DNA from 2 places in the Sphingopyxis sp. FD7 genome. Region 2 is predicted to be linked to the other one. Evidence: predicted binding sites of a transcription regulator. Region 2 holds the regulator's gene; the other holds the start of a gene.
What was found. Region 2 encodes LexA, which represses DNA repair genes until DNA is damaged. Its sites were predicted from a motif close to GTTCCNCNCTTGTTCT; they were not measured.
Positions count from the first base shown of each region.

Region 1: the regulator LexA is predicted to act here: its motif matches at 4,233-4,248, upstream of radA (DNA repair protein RadA).

Region 1 covers NZ_AP017898.1:2,101,036-2,115,428, forward strand. Annotated here, with positions in the region: gene SPYCA_RS09895 (cation:proton antiporter domain-containing protein) at 1-1,887, opposite strand, end outside; gene SPYCA_RS09900 (iron-sulfur cluster assembly scaffold protein) at 1,884-2,312, opposite strand; gene SPYCA_RS09905 (CvpA family protein) at 2,309-2,845, opposite strand; gene radA (DNA repair protein RadA) at 2,856-4,217, opposite strand; gene fsa (fructose-6-phosphate aldolase) at 4,428-5,078, shown strand; gene SPYCA_RS09920 (crotonase/enoyl-CoA hydratase family protein) at 5,262-6,056, shown strand; gene SPYCA_RS09925 (acetyl-CoA acetyltransferase) at 6,058-7,557, shown strand; gene amaB (L-piperidine-6-carboxylate dehydrogenase) at 7,690-9,189, opposite strand; gene acs (acetate--CoA ligase) at 9,372-11,336, shown strand; gene SPYCA_RS09940 (peptidase) at 11,514-12,245, opposite strand; gene SPYCA_RS09945 (transglutaminase family protein) at 12,294-13,097, opposite strand; gene SPYCA_RS09950 (alpha-E domain-containing protein) at 13,100-14,041, opposite strand; gene SPYCA_RS09955 (circularly permuted type 2 ATP-grasp protein) at 14,241-14,393, opposite strand, start outside.
Region 2 covers NZ_AP017898.1:1,984,670-1,999,062, forward strand. Annotated here, with positions in the region: gene SPYCA_RS09360 (chemotaxis protein CheW) at 1-348, opposite strand, end outside; gene SPYCA_RS09365 (chemotaxis protein CheA) at 345-2,738, opposite strand; gene SPYCA_RS09370 (histidine phosphotransferase family protein) at 2,803-3,447, opposite strand; gene SPYCA_RS09375 (RluA family pseudouridine synthase) at 3,717-4,673, shown strand; gene rpoH (RNA polymerase sigma factor RpoH) at 4,752-5,654, shown strand; gene SPYCA_RS09385 (LytTR family DNA-binding domain-containing protein) at 5,681-6,511, shown strand; gene SPYCA_RS09390 (M23 family metallopeptidase) at 6,590-7,684, shown strand; gene SPYCA_RS09395 (hypothetical protein) at 7,759-8,403, shown strand; gene mtgA (monofunctional biosynthetic peptidoglycan transglycosylase) at 8,464-9,171, shown strand; gene moaC (cyclic pyranopterin monophosphate synthase MoaC) at 9,347-9,820, shown strand; gene SPYCA_RS09410 (molybdopterin molybdotransferase MoeA) at 9,817-11,007, shown strand; gene lexA (transcriptional repressor LexA) at 11,082-11,765, shown strand; gene SPYCA_RS09420 (ComEC/Rec2 family competence protein) at 11,719-13,878, opposite strand; gene gltX (glutamate--tRNA ligase) at 13,937-14,393, shown strand, end outside.

The DNA.
Region 1 (14,393 bases), 120 kb from region 2:
ATCAGCCGCCTGCATCGCTTCCTCGTCGCGCGCCGCCTTCGCCGCGCGGCGGCGCTGGCGGAAGGTTTCGATCACGCTGTCCGCCTCGCGCCCGCCGCCGGGCTTGAAGCGATGGTCCATGCCCGCGGTCAGGTCGCCCTCGTCGATCTGCGCCGCCAGCCGCGTTTCGTCGAGCTGGCGGAACGCGGCTTCGACATCCTCGATCTCGCGCGGGTCGACGTCGAGCTCTGCGAGCGCCTTGAGGCCAAGCGCGACCGAGCTTTCAAACACCTCACGCACCGCGCCCGCGACGCCCGCGCCGTCGATCGCGATCAGCTGGCGGCGATCGAACACGCGCGCGAGCACACGCGCCTGCGGAAAGGCCTCGACGATCGGCCGCATCGTCGCGGCGTCGAACGCGGCGTCGTCGATGCAATAGATGATGAGCCTTGCATCGTCGGCGCCCGCGCGCCGCAGCAGATCGAGCCGCAGCCCGTCGCCATAATAGACTTTGGTGTCGAACCGGCCCGACCGTTCGATCTGGCTCGGCTTCTTGTCGATGAGCGTCACCGAACAATCGACCGCGTGCAGCATCTGCGCCACCGTCTGTCCGAACCGGCCGTAGCCGATCACCAGCGCCGAACCGCGCGGCGCATGTTCGGGGCCGTCCATCGCGGGGCCGTCGCGGTCGGGCGCAAACTCCAGATTGCGCGCGAACAGCATCAGGAAGGGCGTCGAGATCATCGACAGCGTGACCACGGCGCTGAACAGGCTTGCCGCCTCGGGCGCGATGAGCAGCGCCTGCTGCGCCTGCGTGAACAGCAGAAAACCGAACTCGCCGCCCTGGCTCAGCAGCAATCCCAGGCCGAGCGCTGTCTTCCACGATTTGCCGAACGCGCGGACGATCAGCGTCAGCACCGCGAGCTTGACCACGACCAGCGCGGCCGCGAGCCCGACGACGCGCAGCGGGTCGGCAAGCACGACATTGACGTCGAGCACCATCCCCACCGCGAGGAAAAAAAGGCCGAGCAGGATCAGGCGGAAGGGTTCGACATCGGCCTCGATCTCGTGCCGATAGGGCGAATCGGCGAGCATCACGCCCGCGATGAAGGCACCGAGCGCGGTCGACAGGTGCAGGCTGTGCATCAGCGCCGCGCTCGCCAGCACCGCGAGCAGCCCGACCACCACGAACAATTCGCGCTCGCCATAGCGGCCGATGAGCCTGAGCAAAGGATTGAGAATGAACCGCCCCGCGAGCACCAGCCCGATGATCGCGCCGACCGTATAGAGCGCGAGCATCGCGCCCGGCGGCGCCGACGGATCGGCAGGCGCGCGCGACAGCGCGGCAACGATGGTAATCATCGGCACGATCGCCAGATCCTGAAACAGCAGGATCGAAAAGGCTTTCTCACCGAAGGGCGAATTGATGCGACCCGAGCTTTTGAGGCCGGGGAGCACCTGCGCGGTCGACGAGAGCGCCAGCGGCAGGCCGAGCGCGATCGCCGCGGCGGGGCTGAACCCGAGGATGAGATAGATGAGGCCGGTGAGCACCAGCCCTGTGACCACCACCTGCGTCATGCCGAGTCCGAAGATCGCACGGCGAAGCTGCCACAGCCGCCGCGGGTGGAGTTCGAGCCCGACGAGGAAGAGCAGGAAGGCGATGCCGAGTTCGGCGATCGCCAGCTTCGATTCGCCGCCGCCCACGAGCGCCAGCCCGTGCGGCCCGACGATCGCCCCGGCAATCAGGTAGCCGAGCACGGCCCCCAGGCCGAGGCGGCGAAAGATCAGCACGAACAGCGTCGCAACGCCGAGCAGGATCGCGCCTTCCAGCAGCGCGGTGTCGGTCGCGGTCTCCGCTGCTTTCTCGGCCGCCTCGGTCGTCGCGGCGGATAGCGCGAGCAAGATCATGCCGCCGCTGCCCGCTGCTCGAACGCGGCGATCGCGGCATCGAAGGGCAGCAGAATTGCGCCGTGCCGCGCCGGATAATCGCGCGCGGGGGCGAGCAGATCGAACCCCGGCCAGTCGGGTTGCGCGCCGGTGCCCGCGAACCAGCCCGCGATGCCGTCGCGCGCGCGGCGCAGGTCGGCGAGGCCGCGGCCGGGCGCATGGCGCGCGAGCAGCGCCGCCGACGCCTGCCCCAGCGCGCACGCCTCGACATGCAATCCCACGCGCGTCACAAGCCCGCCCTCGTCGGTGTCGAGATCGAGGATGATCGCGCTGCCGCAGAGCGGCGCACGCTTGCTCGCCCGGTATCGCGCGTCGGGGTTGGGCAGATAGTCGGCGGTGGCGATCGCCAACGCCAATATGTCCCGGTTATAAAGCGGGGCGCTCATGGTGCGACCGCCTTTGCTTCGGCATCGCGCGCCTCGGCGCGGCGTTCGGCGATCACCTTGCTCATCGCCGCGCCACTCGCGCTGAGCGCGGGGTAGGTCCGGCTGGCCGTCATCCATTCGGGGCGCGGTGCGGTGCCATAGCCGATGTCGTAAAGCAGCGTCAGCAGCATGAAGCCGATGGTGGCGATCAGCAGTCCCTTGATCGCGCCGAACCCTGCGCCCAGCCCGCGGTCGAAACCGCCGACGATCGACGCGCGGCTGCGCCGTCCCATCGCGCGCGATCCCCATTTGGCCAGCGCAAAGACGCCGCCGAACAGCAGGACAAAGGCCAGCACCGCCGCCCCGCCGCCGGCGCCGACCCAGCCGCTCGTCAAATCCGTCACCGGCGCGTGAAAAAAATAGACCGCCGCGATCGCCAGCACCCAGGCGAGCAGCGTCGTCACTTCCTGCACCAGGCCGCGCATGAAACCGAGCACCGCGCTGCCGCCGACGAGCGTCAGCACGATCATATCCAGAGCCGTCAAACTTCCCATGCTCGCGGGGCTAGTCGCGCCCGAGCATCAGGTCAACGAGTTCGCCGACCCGCGCAAAGCCCGTGACGCCGATTCCGTTCACGCGCTTCATCCCCTTCGGCCCCCAGCCGCTTGAGAATCCAAGCTTTGCCGCTTCGCGAAGCCGCAGCGCGTCGTGCGCGACAGGGCGCACCTCGCCCGAAAGCGACAATTCGCCGAAGACGATCGCATCGGCGGGCACCGGTCGCTCGCTGAACGCCGAGATCAGCGCGGCAGCAACGGCGAGATCGGCGGCGGGATCGGTGAGCCGGTAGCCGCCCGCGATGTTGAGATAGACTTCGGCCGCCCCCATTTGCAGCCCGCAGCGCGCCTCCAGCACCGCGAGGACCATCGCGAGCCGCCCGCTGTCCCAGCCGACGACGGCCCTGCGGGGAGTCGCGCCGCTCGCGAGGCGCACGGTCAGCGCCTGCACCTCGACCAGCACCGGGCGCGTGCCTTCCAATGCGGGGAACACGACCGATCCCGGCACGTCGCGGCTGCGGTCGGTCAGGAACAGGCTCGACGGATTCGATACCTCGCCCAGCCCCTCCTCGCCCATCGCGAACACGCCGATCTCGTCGGTGCCGCCAAAGCGGTTCTTCACCGCGCGCAGGATGCGATATTGGTGGCTGCGCTCGCCCTCGAACGCCAGCACCGTGTCGACCATATGTTCGAGCACGCGCGGCCCGGCGATCGTCCCGTCCTTGGTCACATGGCCGACGAGCACGATCGCCGCGCCGCTATCCTTGGCATGGCGGATCAATTCCTGCGCGCTCGCGCGTACCTGGCTCACCGTCCCCGGCGCGCTGTCGATCAGGTCGCTGTGCATCGTCTGGATCGAATCGATCACGACGAAATCGGCGGTCTGGCGGTCGAGCGTCGCGAGAATGTCGCGCACCGACGTCGCGCTCGCGAGCGCCACAGGCGCATCGCCCAGCCCCAGTCGCTGCGCGCGCAGCCGCACCTGCGCCGCGGCCTCTTCGCCGCTGATATAGACGACCGACCTGCCCGCCTTGGCGAGCCTTCCGGCGGCCTGGAGCAGCAAGGTCGATTTGCCGATTCCCGGATCGCCGCCGATCAGCGTCGCCGAACCCGCAACGAAGCCGCCGCCGAGCGCGCGGTCGAACTCGGCGATCCCGCACAGCATCCGTTCGGGCATCGAGCTCGCGGCATCGAGCGTTTCGAGCGCGAGCGTGCGTCCGCCTTTGCTCAGGTCGTGCTTGGCCGAAAAGACGGTTTCGGCGGCCTCTTCGACCAGCGTGTTCCACTCACCGCAATCGGCGCACTGCCCCTGCCAACGGTAAGATACGCCCCCGCAATTCTGGCAAACATATTGACGCTTTGCTTTGGCCATGATCAGCGCTTAACGTGAACAAAGGACGAACGCCAGCCTCTTTCCACATTCGTCACCCCGAACTTGATCCGGGGTCCATTCAGCGCCGCGGCTATGGATGCCGGATCAAGTCCGGCATGACGAAAACAGGCGAGCACGGTTCATATTTGACGTTCATTGCTCTAGGGCGATGGCCAAGCCGAATCACCTGCCCGCAAGAAAGCCCATCCCATGAAATTCTTTGTCGACACCGCCGAAATTGACGCCATTCAGGAGCTCGCCGCGACCGGCCTGCTCGACGGCGTCACCACCAACCCGTCGCTGATCGCCAAGTCGGGCCGCGACTTCAAGGACGTGACCAGGGAAATCTGCGCGCTGGTCGACGGCCCCGTCTCGGCCGAGGTCGTCGCGCTCGATCATGAAACGATGATGAAGGAGGCCGAAATCCTCCGCAAGATCGCCGACAATGTCTGCATCAAGGTGCCGCTGACGATCGACGGCCTCAAGACATGCAAGGCGCTGACCGGCGACGGCACGATGGTCAACGTGACGCTTTGCTTTTCGGCGGCGCAGGCGCTGCTCGCCGCCAAGGCGGGCGCAACTTTCGTCTCGCCCTTCGTCGGGCGCCATGACGACAATGGTTTCGACGGGATGCAGCTGATCGGCGACATCAAGCTGATCTACGACAATTATGATTTTAAGACCGAAATCCTCGTCGCGAGCGTGCGCCATGGCATTCACGTCCTGCAGGCCGCACAGATCGGCGCCGACGTGATGACTGCGCCGCCCGCCGTCATCAAGGGGCTGTTCAAGCATGTCCTTACCGACAAGGGCATCGAAGGCTTCCTCGCCGATTGGGCCAAGACCGGCCAGTCGATTTAAAGCGCCTCGTCATTGCGAGGAGCCGAAGGCGACGCGGCAATCTCCAGTTGTCGGCGTCGCTTAAGGCCGATGCCTGGAGATTGCTTCGCTGCGCTCGCAATGACGACGAGAGCGGCTGCATCCTTTCCAGTTGACGTAAACGTCAACCACCCGCGATACTCGCCCGAAAGGGAGAGATTCGCGATGACCGACACCACCATCCTCACCGAACGCCAGGGTCACATATTGATCGTGACGATCAACCGCCCCGAGGCGCGCAACGCGGTCAACGCCGCCGTCCATGTCGGACTCGGCACGGCGCTCGAAACCGCCGAAAACGATCCCGAAATCCGCGCCCTCATCATCACCGGCGCGGGCGACAAGGCCTTTTGTGCGGGCGCCGACCTCGTCGCCCTGTCGCGCGGCGAAAGCCTTTATCCCGACGACCCGGCGCAGCAGGCATGGGGCTTTGCGGGCATGGTGGCGCACCCCATCTCCAAACCGATCATCGCCGCTGTCAATGGCTTTGCCTTTGGCGGCGGGTGCGAGATCGCGCTGATGAGCGACATCATCATTGCCGCAACCCACGCGCAATTCGGGCTGCCCGAGGTCAAGGTCGGGCTGTTCGCGGCGGCGGGCGGCGCCTTCCGCCTCGCGCAGCAAATCCCGCGCAAGCTCGCGATGGAATATATGCTGACCGGCGACCCGATCCCCGCCGCGCGCGCCGCCGAATATGGGCTGGTCAATCATGTCGTCCCGCTCGCCGAGCTGATGCCCACGGCGATTGCGCTCGCCGAAAAGATCGCCGCCAACGCCCCGCTGGCGGTGCAGGCATCGAAGCGCGTCGCGCTCGGCATCCAGGACGGGCGGATTGCGGCGGACGCGCCCTATTGGGAGCATAACACGCTCGAGCGCAGCGCGCTGATGCGCAGCGAAGATGCGCGCGAGGGCCCGCGCGCCTTTGCGGAAAAGCGCAAGCCCGAGTGGAAAGCGCGTTGACATGACCACTGATCCCGAACGCATTCCCGTCATCATCGGCGTCGGACAGGTCAACGACCGCCCCGCCGATCCCGACGACGGCCTGGATTCGCTCGGACTGATGGTCGCCGCGCTCAAGATTGCGGCCGAAGACGCGGGCGTGCCGCTCGCCGACATCGACAGCCTCGCGATCGTCGACCAGATCAGCTTTCACCACCTCGGCAAGCTGTGCGAACCCCTTGCCCAAGCCATCGGCGCCAACCCCGCGATCAACTATCAGTCCGCCGCGCCGCACGGCGACACGCCCGTCCGCCTGCTCAACGAGGCCGCGAACCGCATCGGCGCGGGCGAGGTCAGACTTGCGGCCATCGTCGGCGGCGAGGCGCTGCGCACCGCCGCCGGGCGCGCCGCCAAGGCCGCAAGCGGCGAGGACAAAAGCTATAATGCAATTCGCAAGGTCGCGACACGCCGCGAGCCCGACTATGCCCAGAAACATGGCCTTGCCGCACCGGTCGATGTCTATCCGCTCTACGAAAATGCGACCCGCGCCGCGTGGGGGCAAAGCCTCGCCGACGCGCAGCTCGAGAGCGCCGAAATCTGGTCGCGTTTTTCCGAGGTCGCCGCCGCGAACGACGGCGCGTGGATTCGCAAATCCGCTTCGCCCGACGACATTCTCGACGTCAACGAACGCAACCGCCCGATCGCCTTTCCTTACTCAAAGCTGATGGTCGCGAACTCGTCGGTGAATCAGGGCGCAGGCTTTATCGTCGCCAGCCTCGCCGAAGCGCGGCGTCGCGGCATCGCCGAGGACCGCCTCATCCATGTCGGCATGGGTGCCGCGGCGAAAGAACCACCGACTATCCTCCACCGCGACCGCTACGATCACAGCGTCAGCATGGAGGTGTCGATCACGCGCACGCTCGCGCTCAATGGCATGACCGTCGACGATTTCGACTGCGTCGAACTCTACAGCTGCTTCCCCTGCGTGCCCAAGATGGCGCGGCGCATCCTCGGTTGGCCATGCGATCGCTCCGCGACGGTATTCGGCGGGCTGACCTTCGGCGGCGGGCCGATCGCCAATTATATGAGCCATGCAATCGTCTCGATGGTCGAAAAACTGCGCCGTGAAGGCCGCTATGGCTTCCTCTTCGCCAATGGCGGCTTCGCGACCGACAATCATTGCATTGTGTTGGGCAGCCAGCCGATCGCGGCGGCAAGCTTCCCGCAGGATTTCGACTATCAGGCCGAAGCCGAAGCCAAGCGCGGCCCGGTGCCCGACCTCGTGGAGGATTATGCGGGGGTGGCGACGATCGAAAGCTATACGGTCTTTTACGGCCGCGACGGCGCGCCGAAGGCGGGCGTGGTGGTGGCGCGGACACCCGATGGACAGCGCACGCTGGCGCATGTCGATGTGGGCGATGCCGCGATGCTGGCGTTTTTGACCGACGGAACGCGGGAGCCGGTGGGGACCGAAGGGCAGGTGGTGCAGCTTGAAGAGGGGTTCGGGTGGCGGGGGGTCTGATCCTCCCCCAACGGGGGAGGGGGACCACCCGAAGGGTGGTGGAGGGGTACAGGCCCGCATACACCACGCTCGACTGCACGTGCCCCTCCACCATGCTTCGCATGGTCCCCCTCCCCGTTCCGGGGAGGATCGCTAAATCTCGAACGAAACCCCCTGCGCCAGCGGCAGCGCATCCGAATAATTCACCGTATTCGTCGCGCGCCGCATATATTGACGCCAGGAATCCGACCCGCTCTCGCGCCCGCCGCCGGTCTCCTTCTCGCCGCCGAACGCCCCGCCGATCTCGGCGCCGCTCGTGCCCAGATTGACGTTGGCGATGCCGCAATCGCTTAGCGCCAGGAAGCGTTCGGCTTCGCGCATGTCGGTGGTGAAGATCGCCGACGACAACCCCGCGGCGACATCATTGTGCAGCCGGATCGCGGCGTCGAGTTCGTCGTAGCGCATCACATAGAGAATCGGCGCAAACGTCTCCTCCAGCACCGGCCCGACCTGTCCCGGCATCTCGACAAGCGCGGGGCGGACATAGTAGCTCGCTCCCTCGCCCACGCGCGCGCCGCCATGCACCACGCCGCCTGCCGCTTTCGCAGCCGCCAGCGCCGCCTGCATGGCATCATAAGCTGCGCGGTCGATCAGCGGTCCCACGAGCACGTCGCCTTCCAGCGGATTGCCGACGCCGACGCTGGCATAGGCCGCCTTCAACCGCGCGATAAAGCCGTCATAAATGCTGTCGTGGACGAACAGCCGCCGCGTCGTCGTGCAGCGCTGCCCCGCCGTCCCCATCGCGCCGAAGGCCACGCCGCGCAGCGCGAGGTCGAGGTCGGCCGAGGGCGCGACGATCACGCCATTGTTGCCGCCGAGTTCGAGGATCGCGCGCGCAAAACGCTGCGCGAGGCGCGGTGCGACCGCGCGGCCCATCCGCGTCGATCCGGTCGCCGAGACCAGCGCCACGCGCGCGTCGTCGACCAGCGCCTCGCCCGCCTCGCGCCCGCCGATCAAAAGTTGCGACAGGCCTTCGGGCGCGTCGCCGAACCGCGCCGCCGCCCGCTCGAAAATCGCCTGCGTCGCCAAGGCCGTCAGCGGCGTCTTTTCCGACGGTTTCCACACCACGCTGTTGCCGCACACCAACGCCAGCGCCGCATTCCATGCCCACACCGCCACCGGAAAGTTGAACGCCGAAATCACGCCGACAACACCCAGCGGATGCCACACCTCCATCATCCGGTGCCCCGGCCGCTCGGTCGCGATCGTCAGGCCGTATAATTGCCGCGAGAGACCGACCGCGAAATCGCAGATGTCGATCATCTCCTGCACCTCGCCCGCGCCCTCGGAGGGGATCTTGCCCGCCTCGATCGTCACCAGCCGCGCCAGATCGTCCTTCGCTGCGCGCAGTTCCTCGCCGAACAGCCGGACGAGTTCGCCTCGGCGCGGGGCGGGGACGTGGCGCCACGCGCGAAAGGCCGCGGTCGCCTTGTCCAGCGTCGCGTCGATCGCCGCCGCGTCGGCGACCCGCACCATCGCCACCTGCTCGCCGGTCAGCGGCGTGAGCGACGGCATCGACCCGTCGGTCCACAGAGCGCGGTCCACCCCCAGCCCGTCGAGCAACCGCCCGACATCATCGCCGATCCCGGCCATTGCTTATCCTTTCGCTCTCGTCATTGCGCCGCCCTCTAATCCCCTTGCCCCGTTCGTGTCGAGCGAAGCATGTGCCGAGCATATCGAAGCGTGGCGACGCGCCGAAGGCGCGCGCGAAGAATGGGCATCTCGACTTCGCTCGATGCGAGCGGCTAAGGGGAGCGAATAAAGGAGAGTCCAACGTGTCCGAACTGCCGCCGTCAGAGCCCCTTGTCCCCGTCCCCGCCGACGCCGCCGCGAACACGCATTGCACCGCCGCCGATTACGACCGGCTCTATCGGCAGAGCGTCGAGGATCCCGATAGTTTCTGGGCCGAACAGGCGAAGCGCATCGACTGGATCACCCCGCCGACCAGAATCGCGAACTGGTCGTTCGATCCCGTCGACATCAAATGGTTTGAAGACGGCGTCCTCAACCTCTGCCACAATGCCATCGACCGCCATGTCGCCGCGGGACATGGCGACCGCACCGCGATCATCTTTGAACCCGACGCGCCCGACGGCGAGACGCGGCACATCAGCTATGCCGCGCTGCTCGCCGACGTCGTGCGTTTTGCGAACACGCTGAAGAAGCTGGGCGTTCAGAAGGGCGACCGCGTCACCATCTATATGCCGATGATCCCCGAAGGCGCGGTGGCGATGCTCGCCTGCGCGCGCATCGGCGCGGTGCACAGCGTCGTCTTCGGCGGCTTTTCGCCCGAGGCGATCCTCGGCCGCATCGAGGATTGCGGCAGCGACTGGGTGATCTGCGCCGACGAGGGGCTGCGTGGCGGCAAGACCGTTCCCTTGAAGGCCAATGTCGACAAGGCGATCGAGCGCGTCGATGTCAAAGCCGTGCTCGTCATCGCGCACACCGGCGGCGACGTCGCGATGAAGGAAGGCCGCGACCATTGGTACGACGCGTTGTCGGCCGATGTCGGCGACGAATGCCCATGCGAGCCGATGAACGCGGAAGACCCGCTGTTCATCCTCTACACATCGGGATCGACGGGCAAGCCCAAGGGGGTGCTTCATACCGTCGGCGGCTATAGCGTGTGGACCGCCAGCACCTTCTATTATGGCTTCGATTATCGCGCGCTTGAGATTTTCTGGTGCACCGCCGACATCGGCTGGGTCACGGGACACAGCTATGTCGTTTATGGCCCGCTCCAGAATGGCGCGACGACCTTGATGTTCGAGGGGGTGCCGAACTATCCCGACCACGACCGCTTCTGGCAGGTCGTCGACAAGCATCGGGTCAACATCCTCTACACCGCGCCGACCGCGATCCGCGCGCTGATGCGCGAGGGTGACGATTATGTGACGCGGCATAACCTCTCGACGCTTCGCCTGCTCGGCAGCGTCGGCGAACCGATCAACCCCGAGGCATGGCGCTGGTATCATCAGGTCGTTGGCAAGGGCCGCGTGCCGGTGATCGATACCTGGTGGCAGACCGAGACCGGCGGCATCATGATCACCACCCTGCCCGGCGCGCACGCGATGCAACCGGGGAGCGCGGGCAAGCCCTTCTTTGGTATCCGTCCCGAACTCGTCGATGCCGACGGCAAGACCCTGGCGTGCGAACAGACCGGCGGCGCAGCCGAGGGCAATCTCTGCATCACCCACAGCTGGCCGGGGCAGGCGCGGACGATCTACGGCGATCACACCCGCTTCGCCGACACCTATTTCTCGACCTACAAGGGCAAATATTTCACCGGCGACGGCTGCCGCCGCGACGGTGACGGCTATTGGCGCATCACCGGGCGCGTGGACGACGTCATCAACGTGTCGGGGCACCGCATGGGCACCGCCGAGGTCGAAAGCGCGCTCGTGCTGCACGAGGATGTCGCGGAAGCCGCGGTCGTCGGCTTCCCGCACGACATCAAGGGCCAGGGCATTTACGCCTATGTCACCCTGAACGCCGGGGTCGAACCCACCGACGCCATCGTCGCGGCGCTCAAGCAGCAGGTCCGCAAGGAAATCGGCCCGATCGCAACCCCCGACCATATCCACCTGACCCCCGCCCTGCCCAAGACGCGGAGCGGCAAGATCATGCGCCGTATTTTGCGCAAGATCGCCGAAAACGACTTTGCTTCGCTGGGCGACACCTCGACGCTCGCCGACCCGAGCCTGGTCGACGGGCTGATCGAGGGGCGACAGAACAGGTAAGTCAATTTCGCATTTGGGGCTTGATCGGCAATCATGACGCTCGCGTTCTTAGGCGTCATTGCGAGCGCAGCGAAGCAATCTCCAGCTTGCGTAGCATCCGGACGATAGCTGGAGATTGCTTCGCTGCGCTCGCAATGACGGAGTGGCGTCTACAATGATGAACAGCTTATCGCCGGATCAGAACCGGAAGTCCGGCAATTCCGCCAGCGCGATCCCCAGCGCTTCGGCCCAGCCTTCCGACACGCGGCGGAAATAGGGGTCGTCGCGCTCGAAGCGGCGCTCGCGCACGGTGGTGAAATCGTCGCGCTCGTGGATCTTGAGGTCGATCGGCAGGTCGACCCCCGCGTTCGCGCGGATTGTCGAATCGAACGAGACACAGAGCAATTTCACCGCATCCTCGAACGACATCGCGGGGTCGTACGACCTGACGATGATCGGACGGCCATATTTGGTCTCGCCGATCTGGAAAAAGGGATTGTCCTCCCCCGCCTCGATAAAATTGCCCTCGGGATAGATGAGGAACAGCCGTGGCTCCGAACCCTTGATCTGGCCGCCGACGATCAGCGAGGCGCGAAACAGCGACTCCGCCGCGGGGCCCTCCTCGCTGTGACGCATCACGACGCTGCGCAGCGTTTCGCCAACGATCGTCGCGACCTGAAACATCGACGGCGCTTCGAGGATCGAGGGATGACGGTCCTCGGGCGCCTTGGTGCGCTCGTCGAGCAGGCTGACGACCGCCTGCGTCGTCGCCAGATTGCCCGCCGACATCAAGGTGATGACGCGCTCGCCCGGCACGTGCCAGCTGCGCATCTTGCGCACCTGAGAGATATCGTCGACGCCGGCGTTGGTGCGCGTGTCCGACATGAACACCAGCCCCTTGTTCAGCCGCATTCCCACGCAATAGGTCATTTCGTCCCGTAATCCCCGCCCCGGTCGCCCTGAATCGTCCCCGCCCGCTTATTGCTGGACCTGCAACTGGACAACCAGATTTTCCTGCCCCGCGCCATAGCGCATCCCGCGCACCGGCGCGGCATCCCGATAGTCGAGGCCCGTCGCGACGCGGATATAGCGCCGGTCGGGCGAATGGCCGTTGCTGACGTCGAAGCCGATCCAGCCGATATGGTCGAAATGCGCCTCCGCCCAGCCGTGCGTCGCATCCTGGTGCGTGCGGTCGTCCATCATCAGATAGCCCGACACATAGCGCGCCGGATGCCCCAGATGACGCATCGCGGCGATGAAGATATGCGCATGGTCCTGGCACACCCCGCCCTCGCCGCCGAGTGCCTGTTCGGCGCTTGTCTCGGCATCGGTGACGCCAATGCGATAGGGCAGCTTGTCCAGGATGAGCGCCGACAGCGCGTGCGCGCGTTCGATGTCATTGGCATGATCGCGGCCCAGCTCGGCGGTCAGCGACCGCACCCCCCGCCCCGCGCGCGTCAGCGGTGTGGGACGCAGGAAGGTCCAGAGCGGCATCGGCCCGCGGTGCGACCCGATCACCCCGTCCCAGGTGATGAGTTCGACCTCGCCGGTGCAGCGAATGACGAGTTCGCTCGCACCGCCATCGACCGCGACGAGATCGACGCCATTGCCATGATGGTCGGTGTAATGAAGCTGCTGCGCGCCGCCCTCGATCTCGATCCGCCAGTCATGGATCAATTGCTGCCCCGGCCGCTCCTTGGGCGTCAGCTTGAGCTGCTGGAGCGCATAGCGAACCGGGCTGTCATATTGATAATGGGTGATATGTTCGACGCGCAGCCGCATCTTCACTCCACAAAGCGGTAATCGCGCTCGATCTGCCGCGCGAGCGCGGCGTTGGCGCGAAGGAAGTCGGTGATGAATTCGTGCAGGCCGCCGTCAAAGATCGACGCGATCGGGCGCGACAACCGGTCGTGGCAGATGGACGCGCCCATCCGCACCGCCTCGGTCTCTTCCCCATAGGCGCGCGCCAGCCAGCCGAGATTGTCGTTCATCTTGTCGCAGCAAAAGGCCAGGCTGCGCGGCATCTGTTTATAAAGGATCAGAAACTCGGCGATCTTCAGCGCGCTGATTTCGGTGCCGTACAGCCAGTGATAGGCGCGGTGCGCCGACACCGACCGCAGGATCGTCTCCCACTGCACATTGTCGATCGAGGTGCCGATATGTGCCACCGAAGGCAACAGCAGATAATATTTGACGTCGAGGATGCGCGCGGTGTTGTCGGCGCGCTCGAGGAAGGTGCCGAGGCGCGAGAAATTATAGCCGTCGTTGCGCAGCATCGTTCCCGCAAAGGCGCCGCGCACCAGCCCGCTCTGCTGGCGGATCGCCGCAAGCACATCGGGCAGATCATCCTCGCGCACCTGCCGCCTCAGCAGGCTGCCCAGCGTCATCCAGCTCGTATTCACCGCCTCCCACGCTTCGCGCGTCAGATAGGTGCGCGCGGTGCGGGCATTGTCGCGCGCCTGCTTGATCACCGACAGGATGCTCGACGGATTGGCGGGATCGCGCAGCATGAAATCGACCACGCGCTGCGAGTGATAGTCCTGATGCGCCTGTCGAAACGCATAATCCTGTCCCGCGGTCACCAGCACCGACCGCCATTCGTCGGCGGCGGTGTTCGACCGCGTCAGCGCGATGCGAAAGCCTGCGTCGATCAGCCGCGCGTTGTTTTCGCTGCGCTCCAGATAGCGCGCCATCCAGTAAAGCGCCCCGGCGGTCTTCCCTAGCATGGGCGCGCCCTCCTCCCCTCCCGCTTGCGGGAGGGGTAGCGAGGCTTGGCAGCTTGCTGCCTAGCCGCAGCGGGGTGGGTCTGCGGCGCTAAGCGAATACCCACCCCGCTGCGACTAGCGAACAAGCTCGCAAGTCTCGCTGCCCCTCCCGCAAGCGGGAGGGGAGTGGAAGGGCTTCGCCGGATGACAATCAGGCCCATCAATCCTCCAGCACCCACGTATCCTTGGTCCCGCCGCCCTGGCTCGAATTGACCACCAGCGATCCCCTGGTCATTGCCACGCGCGTCAGCCCGCCGGGCGTGATGCGAATGCCCTGCGGCGACATCAGCACGAAGGGGCGCAGGTCGACGTG
Region 2 (14,393 bases):
GACGCGCGCCCATCCCGGAAGCAGCTTTCCGGCGATGCGCGTCTCGGGTGCCTCGATGAAGCAGACATCCTCGATCTCGTCGGCAAGCAGCGCATAGCCATGTTCGGCGACTTCGATCACGATCACCCTTTGCCCGGCGACGACGGGGACCGCAGGCAGGCCGATCACGACATGCGGATCGATCAGCGTGAAAACGCGGCTGCGCAGAGCGAACAGCCCCGCGACGTGCGGCGGGGCGGCCGGCACCTCGACCGGCGTTCCGACGGTCACGACCGAGTGGATGGTCCGGCTCCGCAACGCGACACGCGTGTCGGCGATGCGGGCGATCAGATAGAGTTTCTCCATCATGGCCGTGCCCCCCCCACGCGGCGGCGCATCGCGGCGAGCAGCGCCTCGCGGTCGTAACGATAGACGCTCTGGTCGTCGGGCGCCGTCGCCTCGATCGACGATCGCAGGCGGATCACCGGCACCTCGCCCGCGCCATGGTCGCAAAGCTCGCTCTCGTCCGACAGGCAGAGCAGCAGGTCGGGAGTTTCGTCGGCGGTCTCGCCCGCGAGCGTGACGCGATACCCCGCGCCGCGCAGGATCGGCGCCAGGAAATTGGCGCCCCAGCCGTCATGGTCGTCGGCCAGATGGCAGAGCGGTTCGCGCAGCGGCAACGGGGCCGGGCGAACGGCCTGTTGTTCCATCAGCCAGAAGGGGTCGATCAGCTCGACCGGTTCGCCGCCAATCAGTGCGACGCCCGCGATCAACCCCGGCGTCGGCGATGGCTGGATCGCATCGGGCAGCCGAACGATGTCGATGACTTCGGCGATCGGGTAGCACAGCACCGATCGGCCGTCGTGGAGGCGGAGAAGCTTGATGTTGCCCTCTCCGGCCGGCGGCTGGGCGGTGTGGACCGGGAAAATCGCCTCGCCGATCTGCGCCTGCACGCGGCCCGCACTTTCGAACAGCGCGGACGCCGGGACGTCCTCGACGCGCTCGATCACCGACAGGCGGATGCCGCGCACCCGCTTGTTCAGATCGCGGAACAGCAGCAGCTGCGTCGCGTTGCGCGTCGCCAGCGCGTCGGCCTCGGCGTCGGCCAGCCCGTCCTTGCTGCGCCCCGCTTCGCTGGCGTCGATCCCCGCGACCGCGAGCAGCCCCTGCACGTCGAGGAGGAGCACCGGGCGGCCGTTGTCGGGCAGCGTCGTCCCCGCATAAAGCCCCGTCGCCATGATCATCGGCGCCGCGGGCTTGATCACCAGTTCCTCATGGTCGTGGATCGCCGCCACGCTCAGCGCATAGCTTTGCCCCTGCCCCGGCCGCACGATCACCAGCGCGCGGTCGTCCGCGTCATCGTCGCTGCCGCATTCGCAGCCGAGAATGGTCTCCAGGCGCAGCAGCGGGAATTGTTCGCCGCGCACCGTCGCCAGCTCGCCGCCGCCGACGCGGTCGACGCGCACCGTGTCGCCGCTCTCGAGCAGGATTTCACGCACCGCGCCGCGCGGGATGGCGAAATACTGCCCCGCCGCGCGCACCATCAGCCCCGAAATGATCGTCAGCGTCATCGGCACGCGCAACAGGATGGCGAGCCCGCGTCCCTCGTCATTGCGCAGCTCGACGATGCCGCCGATCTTCTCCACATTGGCCTTGACGATGTCCATGCCGACGCCGCGGCCTGACACCGCGGTGACCTTTGCCGCGGTCGAAAAACCGGGGCGGAAGATGAGCTCGAGCTTTTCCCTGGGCGACAGCGCGCGGGCGTCGGCCGCGGTCAGCAGCCGCGACGCGATCGCTTTCGCGACCAGCGCGTCGGGCGACAGGCCGCGCCCGTCGTCGCGCACCTCGATTTCGATCTGGTTGCCCGACTGGCGCGCCGCGACCGAAATCGTCGCCGTAATATCCTTGCCCGCGGCGACCCGGTCGTCCAGCGTCTCGATGCCATGATCGATCGCGTTGCGGACGATGTGGATCAGCGGATCGCGGATATTTTCCATCATCTCGCGGTCGAGTTCGACTTCGCCGCCGCTCGTCTGGAACGCGACCTTCTTGCCCAGTTCCTGCGCCAGATCGCGGACGATGCGCGGCAGCGGCGCGAACAATTTGTCGATGCGCTGCATCCGCATCTGGCTGACCGACTGGCGCATCCCGGCGATCGAATCGGACAGGCGGTCGAACGCGGCGATCGTCGCGCTGTCGGCGCCCGATTCGCGCAGCATCCGGGCAAATTCGTTGCGCGCCAGCACGATGTCGGTAACCCCGGTCATCACGCTGTCGAGCAAGGGCAGCGGCACGCGGATCGACCGCCAACCGTTGACGTCGGCGCCGACATCCTCTTCGCGGCGGAGCGGGACACCCGCCACTTCGACAGGCGCAGGCGCTCCCGCCTCCTGCCGTGCCAGCGCGCCGATGACGTCGCTGTCGTCGCCGACGGGCTCGGCGCCGTCCTGCCCCAGCGCGGCGCACAGCGCGTTCAGCCGGTCGATGACCGCCAGCACGCCCGACACGAGCGCGGCGTCGGCGGCGCGGTGGCCGCGACGCACCTGGTCGAGCGCATCCTCGGCGGCGTGCGCCAGCGCGGTGACGCGCGGCAGCGCCAGAAAGCCCGAACTGCCCTTGATCGTGTGGACGAGGCGAAAAATCGCGTCGAGCTGCGCGCGGTCGGCGGGGTCCGCCTCCCACGCGACGATCGCCCCGCCCGCATCGGACAGGATTTCGGCCGTTTCGGCCAGAAAGTCGTTCAGCAGATCGTCCATCGCCGTATCGGTGCGCCCCATAAACTTGCGGCGACACCATGGCGGACAATGGTTAAAAGTGGCTTTACCCGCGCCCCCGCAGCACCGCGCCGACGAGCAGCGAGGTCGGCGTTTCGCGCGCCAGCATCACCCTGCCCTCGCTCTGCCGCGCCACCGCCTGCACCAGCACGGCGGGTGCGGTGCGCGACGTCATCGGGCTGGCGTCTTCGCCCTCGGCCAATATGCGCTCAACGTCGGCGTCGAGGAAGATGCGCTCGGCCTCGACGTGCAGCGCAATTTCGATGCCCTCTCCCTGCTTTTCACAGCCGACGTCGAGCCGCCCGCCGCGCACCAGCGCATCGATCAGCAGCAACGCGAGGTTGAGGACGATCTTGACCGCGGGTTTGGGCAGCGGGTCGGCGCCGATCATCCAGTTGAGCGTGATCGCGCGGTCGCCGATGATCCCCTCGATCGCCGATTTGGCTTCCTCCGGCGGAACGAGCTCGCCGAAACCGCCCGCCGACCCAAAGGCCAGACGAAAGAATTTGAGCTTGTTCGCCGACGTCCGCGCGCTCTGCTCGAGCAATTCGACACAGCGCGCACGCATTTCGGGGTCTTTCTCGTCGGCGAGCAGTTCGAGCCCGTTGGCGAAGGCGCCGACAGGGCTGAGCAGGTCATGACACAGGCGCGAGGCCAGCATGGAGGCGAAATCGACGCGGTCGTCGGACATGGATGAACAGGCTCCCCAGCGCAGCCGCCGGATTTACCCGGCGTGCGCCGCTCCTAGTGCAGCCAGGGGGGAAAGGGCAAGCGCGATGCGGGCTGCTTCACCGCCATTCGCCCTTCCCCATTTTGCCGTCATCCCGGCGCAGGCCGGGATCTCGCCGGTGCGTCAGGTTGTGAGGGCGAGATCCCGGCCTGCGCCGGGATGACGAAATGGTGGCGCGCGCGACGCCCCGGTCCCTTGAAAATCGGCGCGCCAAACACACATCCCCGTCAATGTTGGGGGACGACGAGATACTGACCGTGACGCTCGATGACGCGGCGGCGGGGCTGCGGCTCGACCGGGCGCTTGCCGAAGCGCTCCCCAGCCTGTCGCGTGAGCGGTTGAAAAGCCTTATCAAAGGCGGCCGCGTGCTCGACGTTCACGGCGCAATCCTGTGGGATCCCGCCGCGAAAACCGTGCCGCCTGCGACGATCGAAATCCGCCTGCCCGCTACGCTGCCCGCGCACAATGTCGCGCAGGACATGGGCCTCGTCATCGCCTATGAAGACGAGCATCTGATCGTGATCGACAAGCCCGCGGGAATGGTGGTCCACCCCGCCGCGGGCAATCTCGACGGCACGATGGTCAATGCGCTGCTCCATCATTGCGCGGGGCAGTTGTCGGGCATCGGCGGCGTCGCGCGGCCGGGAATCGTCCACCGCATCGACAAGGATACGAGCGGGCTGATCGTCGCCGCCAAGCATGACAAGGCGCACGAAGGGCTCGCAAAACAATTTGCCGCGCACAGCATCGACCGCCGCTATCTGGCGATCGCGACCGGACGCCCGATGCCCGCGAACGGCACCGTCGACGCCGCGCTCGGCCGGTCGGCGACCAACCGCAAGAAGATGGCGGTCGTCGCCGCGGGCCGCGGCAAACATGCGATCACCCATTATCGCACGATCGAGCCACTCAAGGGTGCGACCTTGATCGAATGCCGGCTGGAGACCGGACGCACGCATCAGGTGCGCGTCCATATGGCGCATATCGGCCATCCGCTGGTCGGCGATCCGGTCTATGGTCGCGCCCGAAAGCCGCTTTCGGATGTGTTGAAGGCCTGCAATTTCGCGCGGCAGGCATTGCACGCGGCCCATTTGGGCTTTATTCATCCGGTGACCGGTAACAGCATCGCGCTCGACAGCGAACTCCCAGCGGACATGCGGGAACTGATCGATGAACTGCGCGTTTAGGTTTCGAATAAAAATCTATTTTGACCGCCGGAGCCAACCGCGGCAAGATGATTTCAGGTTTTAGGGAAGACACTCTCCATGGCTAACAAAAGCAATGTTCCGGCAGTGGTGCCCGCGCTCGGCGGTGAGGCGAGCCTGAACCGCTATCTGGCCGAAATCCGCAAATTTCCCCTTCTGACGCCCGAGCAGGAATATATGCTCGCCAAGCGTTTTCAGGAGCATGGCGACAATGAGGCCGCCGCGCAGCTCGTCACCTCGCACCTCCGCCTCGTCGCGAAGATCGCGATGGGCTATCGCGGCTATGGCCTGCCGGTCAGCGAGCTGATCAGCGAGGGCAATATCGGCCTCATGCAGGGCGTGAAAAAGTTCGACCCCGAACGCGGCTTCCGCCTCGCCACCTATGCGATGTGGTGGATTCGCGCGTCGATCCAGGAGTTCATCCTGCGGTCTTGGAGCCTCGTGAAGATGGGCACCACGGCGGCGCAGAAAAAGCTGTTCTTCAACCTCCGCCGGATGAAGAACAATCTCGAAGCCTTCGAGGACGGCGACCTCAGCCCCGAACATGTCGCCAAGATCGCGACCGACCTCGGCGTCACCGAGGAAGAAGTCGTCAGCATGAACCGTCGCATGGCGATGGGCGGCGACACGTCGCTGAACGTCCCGATGGGCGAAGATGGCGACAGCCAGTGGCAGGATCTGCTGGGCGACGAAGGCCCGTTGCAGGACGAGCGCGTCGCCGAGGCGCAGGAGCGCGACGTGCGACATGAGCTGCTGACCGAGGCGCTCGATACGCTGAGCGAGCGCGAGCGCCATATCCTGACCGAGCGCCGCCTGACCGACGATCCCAAGACGCTCGAGGATTTGAGCCAGCTTTACGACGTCAGCCGCGAGCGCGTGCGCCAGATCGAGGTGCGCGCCTTTGAAAAGCTGCAAAAGGCGATGCTGAAGCTCGCCGGCGACCGGCGCCTCCTCACCGCCTGACGCGGCACGGCGCCGGGCACCCGACGATGATCCGTCCGCGCGCGCCCGTTACCCGCGCCGGATGGAGCGGCCTGACGCTGGCGGCATGGACGCTGGTGGCGCTCGCACAGGCCGGGCAAGGCTATTTCGTCGCGGCGTATCGCGGCCATGCGCAGGACTGGTGGCCGACGCTCGGCTATGTTGCGGCCATCTATTCGATCTGGGCGCTGCTCAGCTGGCCGGTCGTCGGCGCGGCGCTGGCCATCGAACGCCGGATCAGGCCGTGGTGGGGGCGTATCGCCGCCTATCTGCTGCTGTGGCCCGTCACCGTTTACGCGCACGTCCTGCTGTTCGGGCTGATCTATTGGCCCGTCTATCGCAGCGCGCGCGTCGCAACGCGGGGCGCGATGGCCGACATCATGTTCGTACGCAATTTCGACACCAACACGATGCTTTACGCGGGCGTTGTCGCACTGACGATCGCCTGGACGCGTTGGCCGCGCCGACAGCGGGAGGACGGCTCTCGCGCCGATGCCGTCATCGAGATACGCAGCCGCGGACGGCTGACGCGCATCCCGCCGGACACGATCGACTGGATCGGGGCCGCGGGCGACTATGCCGAAATCCATGCGGCGGGACGCACGATGCTGATCGAGGAATCGCTGACCTCGCTTGGCCAGCGCCTGCCCGCCGCCGAGTTCGCGCGCATCCACCGCGGCGCGCTGATCCGTATCGACCGGGTGCGCGAGATCGCGCCGATCGGGCGCGGCGACGCGCTTGTCCGGCTGATCGGCGGCGAACAATTGCGGCTGAGCCGTCGTTTCCGGGACAATCTCGCCGCGCTGCTCGACCCCCGGCCCGCTCGTCCGGGCGAATAGTCCCGCTCGCCGATTGGCGATCGTCCGCGGCGCCCTTTCCCACCATGACGGCCTCCCCTTCATCGTGGAGACCCGTCTATGCCGTTCAGCCTCTTGTTCCTCCTCCTCTCCGCCGCGCCCGATGCTCCGCCCGCGATGGCCGAGGTGCGGCCGTTTCAGTCGCTGCATCTCACCGTCCCGCACAGTCCGCCGGTCGCGCGGATCGACGGCGAGGACCGGCTCGTCTACGAGCTTCATGCGACCAATTTCGCCGCGCAGACGCTGACCGTCACCGCTGTCGAGCTGCGCGCGGCTGACGATGGCGCGATCATCGCCCGCATCGACCCGGCCCGAGTCATGCGGCGGATCGGCGCCCAGCCGGGCGGCGCGCACGACCTTGCCCCCGGTCAGCGGGCGATCTTCTATCTCGCGGTGCCGTGGCGCCGCTGCGACGTGGAGCCGCTGACCCACCGGATCGGCCTGGTGCCGCAACGCGCGGATGCTCCGGGCGATCCGGTCGCGATCGAGGGGGGCGCCTTCGCGCCGCAGCCCGCAACCGACCTCGACATCGGCGCGCCGCTGCGCGGGGGGCCGTGGGCCGCGGTGGCGCTGCCCGAACTCGATAACGGCCATCGCCGCTATCCCTATGCCGTCAGCGGGCGCGTCCGCCTGCCCGGACGCCACGCGATCGACTGGATGCCCGCGGCGGGGTTCGACCGCGCCTCGGCGGGGAGCGATGTCGCCGCCGACGGATCGGGCGCCGACGTGCTGGCGGTCGCCGATGGCGAAATCCTGGTCGTCAAGGATCCGGCTGCCCCCGAAGCGCGCGCCAGCGTCGAGGACGAGACGGGAACGATGATCGTCCAACGGCTGCCCGGCGCCCGCTATGCCTTTTACCAGCATCTGATGCCGGGCATCCCCGTCCGGCAAGGCGAGCGCGTTCGCAAAGGGCAGGTCATCGGCCGGGTCGGAGCGACCGGCCATGTCACCCAGCCGCACCTGCATTTCCACGTCGCCGACGCCATCGCACCGCTCGACGGCGAAGGCCTGCCCTATCGGCTGGCCGCCGGGCGTGTTGTGGGGGCCTATGCGACCCGCGAGGATTTTGGGGAAGGAAAGCTCTGGCGCGCCGAAACCCAACGCCCCGTCGACGGCCTGCCCGCCCCCTATGCCGTGATCCGCTTCGACCCCTGAACCGGCGATTTGACTCGGCGAGACAATCGGCTAGCCTGCCCGCCGGGTCGCGTTTACCGTGAGGGGGAAACAGCATGTGGAAATGGATCCGGATTCCCAAGGGCATCGCCCTCGTCGCCTTCCTGCTGCCGTGGATGACGATCAGCTGCTCCGAACAGAAGATCGCCGAAGCGACGGGCTTTGGCCTTGCCTTTGGCAATGTCACGACGATGGGGCGCGCGGCGTCGGCGGGCGATGGCGCGGCGATGAACCTGTGGCTGATCCTGGCGCTGCTGGCGATTGCGGGAGGTCTGTTCCTGCTCTTCACGCGCGGGCGCGAAGCGGCGAAGCTGGTGCTCGGCACGTCGGTCGCCGCGCTGGTGCTGATCTTCCTCGGCACCTGGCGCTACAGCAAGGATGCGATCATGGCCGAGGCCGCGAAAAACGGCGGCGGCGGCGACATGGACCGCGCGGCGATGGCGATGATCCAGGTCAATTGGGAAATCGGATATTGGCTCGCCCTGTTCGCGCTGATCGCCGCCGCGGCGATGGCGTGGGTCGTGATGAGCGGCAAGGAAGCCGAAGCCGAGGCGAAGATGCGCTCGCTCGCGTCCGACGCCGCCGACGCGGCCAGGGGCGCCGCCGCTAAGGCGGGCGAGGCGATCGACGCCGCCACGGACAAGAAGGACGGCGACAAGAAGCATGGCGACGGGCCGGGCGGCGAACCGCCCAAGGCCTGACGCCCCTCCCGACACCAAACAGCCGCTTGCCGCGCGTCGGCAAGCGGCTAATGAACCATCATGCCCACTGCGAAATCGACCCGGCGCCGTAAATCCCATTGGCTTCTCCGTCCGCTCAAATGGCTGTTATGGCTGATCGCCTTTTCGGTGCTGTGGGTGCTCGTCTATGCCGTGGTGCCGCCGCCGGTGACCTTCACCATGCTGGCCGACCGCAACGGCATCACCAAGGACTGGACCAGCCTGTCGGACATCGACCGCAACATGGTCCGCGCGGTGATCGCGGCGGAGGACGGGAAATTCTGTAGCCACAGCGGCTTCGACACCGAGGCGATCGAGGAAGCGATCGAGCGCAACGCCAGGGGCAAGCGGCTGCGCGGCGGATCGACGATCAGCCAGCAGACCGCGAAAAATGTCTTTCTGTGGCAGGGCAGCGGCTGGACGCGCTATGTCCGCAAGGTGCCCGAAGTCTGGTTCACCTTCCTGATCGAGACGATCTGGGGCAAAAGGCGGATCATGGAGGTTTACCTCAACGTCGCCGAGACGGGGATCGGCACCTATGGCGTCGAGGCGGGGGCGCGGCGTTATTTCAAGAAGGGCGCGGCCAAGCTGACCCCGCGCGAGGCGGCGCGCATCGCCGCCATCCTGCCGCTGCCCCGGAAGCGCGAGGCGGTGAGCCCGTCGGGCTTCACGCGCCGCTATGGCAACACCATCGCCGCGCGCATCGGCCAGGTCCGGCGCGACGGGCTGGATGCGTGCGTTTACGATTAGGCGCCGGATGTCCGCTTCGGGGCGCGGAGCGGTCGGCACGGCCCCGGCGCAATCGGTCCAAAGGTCAGGAAAGGTCAGCCTTGTGCGGCTGGTGTGGGGTGGATTCCGGCCGTTCCCCGACAATTCCTCCTCTGTCCCCCTTGCCTTTCGCCTCGCCCCTTGCTTCGCTCCCCTTATGACCCTCAAACCGACTCATCTCGACGACAGCGGCGCCGCGCATATGGTCGATGTCGGCGCCAAGCCCGCGACGCAGCGTCGCGCCGTCGCCGGCGGACGCATCGCCATGTCGGCGGAGGCTCTCGAAGCCATCCGCGGCGGCAATGCGCCCAAGGGCGACGTGCTTTCCACCGCGCGTATCGCCGGCATCATGGCAGCCAAGCGCACCGCCGACCTCATCCCGCTCTGCCATCCGCTCGCGCTCACCAAGGTTGGCGTGGATTTCGCGTGGGAGGACAATGGCATCGCCGTCACGGCGGTCGCGCAGACGACCGGGCCAACCGGCGTCGAGATGGAGGCGCTGACCGCCGCGTCGGTCGCGTTGCTCACCCTCTATGACATGGCCAAGGCGCTCGACCGCGCGATGGTGATCGGCGACGTCCGCCTGCTCGAAAAGAGCGGCGGCCGCTCGGGCGACTGGCGCGCCGAATGAGCGCGCTCTTGCCCGTCGAGGAGGCGCAGGCGCGCCTGATCGGGCTGCGCGCGCCGCTCGCGGGCGAAACGGTCGCGCTTGCCGAAGCGCATGGCCGCTATCTCGCCGCCGACGTCCTCGCCGGGCGCGACCAGCCCGCGGCGCCGCTGTCGGCGATGGACGGCTATGCGATCCGCTTCGACGACCTGCCCGGCCCGTGGGCCGTGACCGGCGAGGTCGCCGCGGGTGCGGCGCCCGACCGCGCGGTCGGCGTCGGCGAGGCGCTGCGCATCTTCACCGGCGCGATCGTCCCGCCCGGCGCCGACACGGTGATCGTGCAGGAGGATGTCGCGCGCGAGGGCGACCGGCTGGTCCTGACCGGCGACGGTCCGGGGAGCCGCGGTCGCCACATCCGCGCGCGCGCCGCCGATTTCGCGGCCGGCGACGCGCTGCTCGCGGCGGGCTCATGGCTGACGCCCGGCGCCATCGCCACCGCGGCGATGAGCGGCGCGGGCACGCTTCCCGTCGGCGCCCGACCGCGCGTCGCGATCCTCACCACCGGCCACGAACTTGTGGCCCCAGGCCGCGCGCTCGGCCCCGGCCAGATCCCCGACAGCAACGGCGTGATGCTCGCCGCGATGCTCGCGGGCGAGGTCGCCGTGCCCGTGCAGCCGCTCCACGTCCGCGACGACCGCGCGGCGCTGGCAGGGGTTCTCAAGGATCTGGCGCGGCATCACGACGTCATCGTCACCGTCGGCGGCGCGTCGGTCGGCGATCATGACCATGTCCGCGGCGCGCTGGTTGATGCGGGCGGGCGGCTCGATTTCTGGAAGATCGCGATGAAGCCCGGCAAGCCGCTGATCGCCGGAACGCTGGGCGATGCGATCCTGCTCGGCCTGCCCGGCAATCCCTCGTCGGCCTTCGTCACCGCGACGCTGTTCCTACTCCCGCTCGTTCGTCATCTCGCGGGTGCGCGCGCACCCTTGCCGCCGGTGCAGCGCGCGCCGCTCGCCGCGCCGCTGGATGCGGGGGGAACGCGCCGCGACTATCTGCGCGCGCGGGTCGAGCGCGGGCTGCTCACCCCGCTCGTGGGGCAGGAAAGCGGCCGCACCCTCCCGCTCGCCGCGGCCAATGCGCTGCTGATCCGCGATATAGACGCCCCGGCGCGCAGCGCGGGCGATGCAGCGGACTATATCGCCATCGCTTGACAAGTTCTGCTTTGTTCCACTATCGTTCCCGCTATGTCCGGCCTGACGCTCCAGGCCTTCATGGAGAATGACCGATGTTGACCGCGAAGCAGCATGAACTGCTCCACTTCATCCAGCAGCGCCTCGACGCGAGCGGCATCTCGCCCTCGTTCGAGGAGATGAAGGAGGCGCTGGGCCTCAAGTCGAAATCGGGCATCCACCGTCTGATAAGCGCCCTGGAAGAAAGGGGCTTTCTCCGCCGCCTGCCCAATCGCGCGCGCGCGCTGGAGGTGCTGAAGCTGCCCGAAGCCGCGAAGTCCGTGGTGAACAACAATCGCGACAATGTCGTCGCGCTCCGCAAGACGCCCCCCGCACTCAAACCGATCGCCGCGAACGACATTATCGAAGTGCCGCTGCACGGCAGAATCGCCGCGGGTGTCCCGATCGAAGCGTTTGAGGACCATGAGCAGCTCGCCGTTCCCGCGGCGCTGCTCGGCGCGGGCGAACATTATGCGCTCGAAGTGTCGGGCGACTCGATGGTCGAGGCGGGCATTTTCGACGGCGACTATGCGCTGATCCAGAAAGCGGATACGGCGCGCGAGGGTGACATTGTCGTCGCGCTTGTCGACGGGCAGGATGCGACACTCAAATTTTTCCGCCGCGAAGGCAAGATGATCCGGCTCGATCCTGCGAACAGCGCCTATGAACCGCAACGCTACCCTGCCGAGCGCGTCATTGTGCAAGGGCGTCTGTCGGGATTGCTTCGTCGTTACCACTGACCTGCTGCGGGCGGCGCCACGGATGCTCGGCGCCGGATCGCAATGCGGCGACGGCTTTGGGCCGTTCGCCAAGATAGAGCGCGAGCCCGCCCGTTTCGGCGAGGCTGTCGCGCTCGATCGTCAGCCAGCGGCCGACGCATTCGCGCGGCAGCCAGCGGTCGCTGATGACAATATCGGCGGCGGCGCACGCCGCGGCCATGTCCGTGCCCTCGACCCGGTCGCGCCCGCGCGAGGCGAGGATGATGCGCCGCGCCGTCCCCGCGCCCTGCACCCAGCGGCAGAAATCGCGGTTGCACTCGACATGATCGAGATCGGCGAGCGTGGCGAGCGGGGCGTCGATTCCGGCGGCTTCGGCCATGCTGTCGCGGACATAGTCGCCCGCGCGATCGCGGAGCAGCGCGTAACCGCCGTCGGGCAGGGCCGCGGCGATGTGCCGTCCGTCGCCGGTGACCAGCAGGTCGGGGCGCGGCTGCGCAAACAGCACGGCGGCGCCCGCCGCGAGCGGAATCATCCCCCATCGGCGCCAGCGCGTCTTCCACAGCAATATCCACAGCCCGCCGAATAGCGCCAGGCCAAAGCCCCATGGCGGAAAGCTGGGCAGCGTCGTCACCGCCCCCGGCGCGCCCGAAACGGCGTGGGCGAGCGCAATCAGCAACCGCAGCGCCTGTTCGGCGACCCACCAGAAGGGCGCCCCAAGTCCGACGCTGTCGAACAGTAGCGCCAGTGCCTCGGCAGGCATGACGACAAAGGTTGTGAGCGGGATCGCGATGACATTGGCGAGCGCGCCGTACAGCCCCGCCTTGTGGAAATGGAAAAGCGCGATCGGCGTGAGCGCGACCTCGACGACGAGGCCCGTAATCAGCAAGCCGATGACGCCGCGCCCCAGGCGAAACGGCCACGATTCCTCACGGCGCGCGAGGAACGCCTGCATCGCCGGGCTTTCGTGGAGGGCGACGATCGCGGCGACCGCGGCAAAGCTCAGCTGGAAACTCGGCCCCGCCAGCGCCTCGGGCCGCCACAGGAGCACGATCAGCGCCCCCGCCGCGACGAGCCGCAAGGTCAGCGCCTCGCGTCCCATCAGGAAGGCGACGAGCACGAGCAACGCGGCGATGAACGAACGCAAGGTCGGCACTTCGGCCCCGGCGAGCCATGTATAACCCCCGCCCGCGAGCGCCCCCGCCGCCGCCGCGAGCGGCAAGACAAGGCCCGCGAGCGCGAGCCGCTGGCTCAGCGCGAACAGCCGCATCGCCAGCAGCATCGCGAAACCGACGACCGCCGTGACGTGCAGCCCGCTGATCGACAGCAGGTGCGCGAGCCCGCTCCGCCGCATTGCCTCTTCGTCGGCCTCGGCAATCGCGCCGCGGTCGCCGGTCACCAGCGCCGCCGCGATGCCGCCCGCCGAGCCTTCGACCTCACCCTGAATATGCGCGCTCAGCCGTGCGCGCAGCGGCGGTTCGGCATCCGCCCGGCCTGGCACGCGCGCGACGTCGCCGAGCACCGTTCCCACCGCGCCGATGCCGTCGAACCACGCGCGCCGCGCGAAATCATAGCCGCCGGGCAGGCTGGCGGTCGGCGGCGGCATCAGCCGCGCGCGCACCCCGATCGCCTCGCCCGCGGCCAGGTCGCCCGCCTGTTCGGTGCGCAGGGTCAGGCGGATGCGCGGCGGCAGGTCGGCGCGCGCGCTTGGCCGGGCAAGAATCCGCACCTGCCCCCTGGCGGGCCGCGGCTCGACGCGTTCGACGATGGCGGAAAATTCGGTGACGACCGGCTGCACGAGCACGGGCGCTGCAACCCACAGCGCGCGGCCCCAGATGAGCAGCATCCCCGCCGCCATCACGCCGCAGCCGACCGCGACCGCTCGGCCGGCGCGGCGGCGCCAGCCAATCATCAGCCCGCCGAGCACCCCGGCGGCGAGTAGCAGCAACGACCCGATCCAGTGCCCCCTGGTCGGCAGTGCGAGCCATGCGGCGATGCCCGCCCCCAGCGCGACGGGGAGCCAGAGGCCGATGCGTTCGCGCTCCGCCTCCAGTCGCGTTTCGAGCGCCGCGACGAGCGCTTTCCAGCGGGCGGCGCGGCGGGGTGCAATGGGCGTTTGAAGCGGACTTGTCGCCATGCTAGGGGCACCCCCGATCCCGCCCGACCGGGCGGCAAAGTGAGTGAAAGAGGCCGTGGTGGCAACCGAAAACCCAACCAAAGTGGCAGAAGCGACGCCCGAGGCGACCGGCGCCGACGTGGTGACGCGCTTCGCGCCCTCGCCCACCGGCTATCTGCACATCGGCGGCGCGCGCACCGCGCTGTTCAACTGGCTGTTCGCCCGCCATCACGGCGGCCGGTTCCTGCTGCGGATCGAGGATACCGACCGCGCGCGGTCGACCGACGCGGCGATCGACGCGATTCTGGACGGGATGCGCTGGCTGGAGCTCGACTGGGACGGCGAGACGGTGTTCCAGTTCGCCCGCGCGCCGCGCCATGCCGAGGTCGCGCACGAACTGCTCGCGCGCGGCGCGGCCTATCGCTGTTACCTGACGCCGGACGAGCTTGCCGCGATGCGCGCCGAGGCGCAGGAAAAGCGCCAGCCATTCCGCGTCCGCAGCCCGTGGCGCGACCGCGCCGACGGCGACCCCGCGG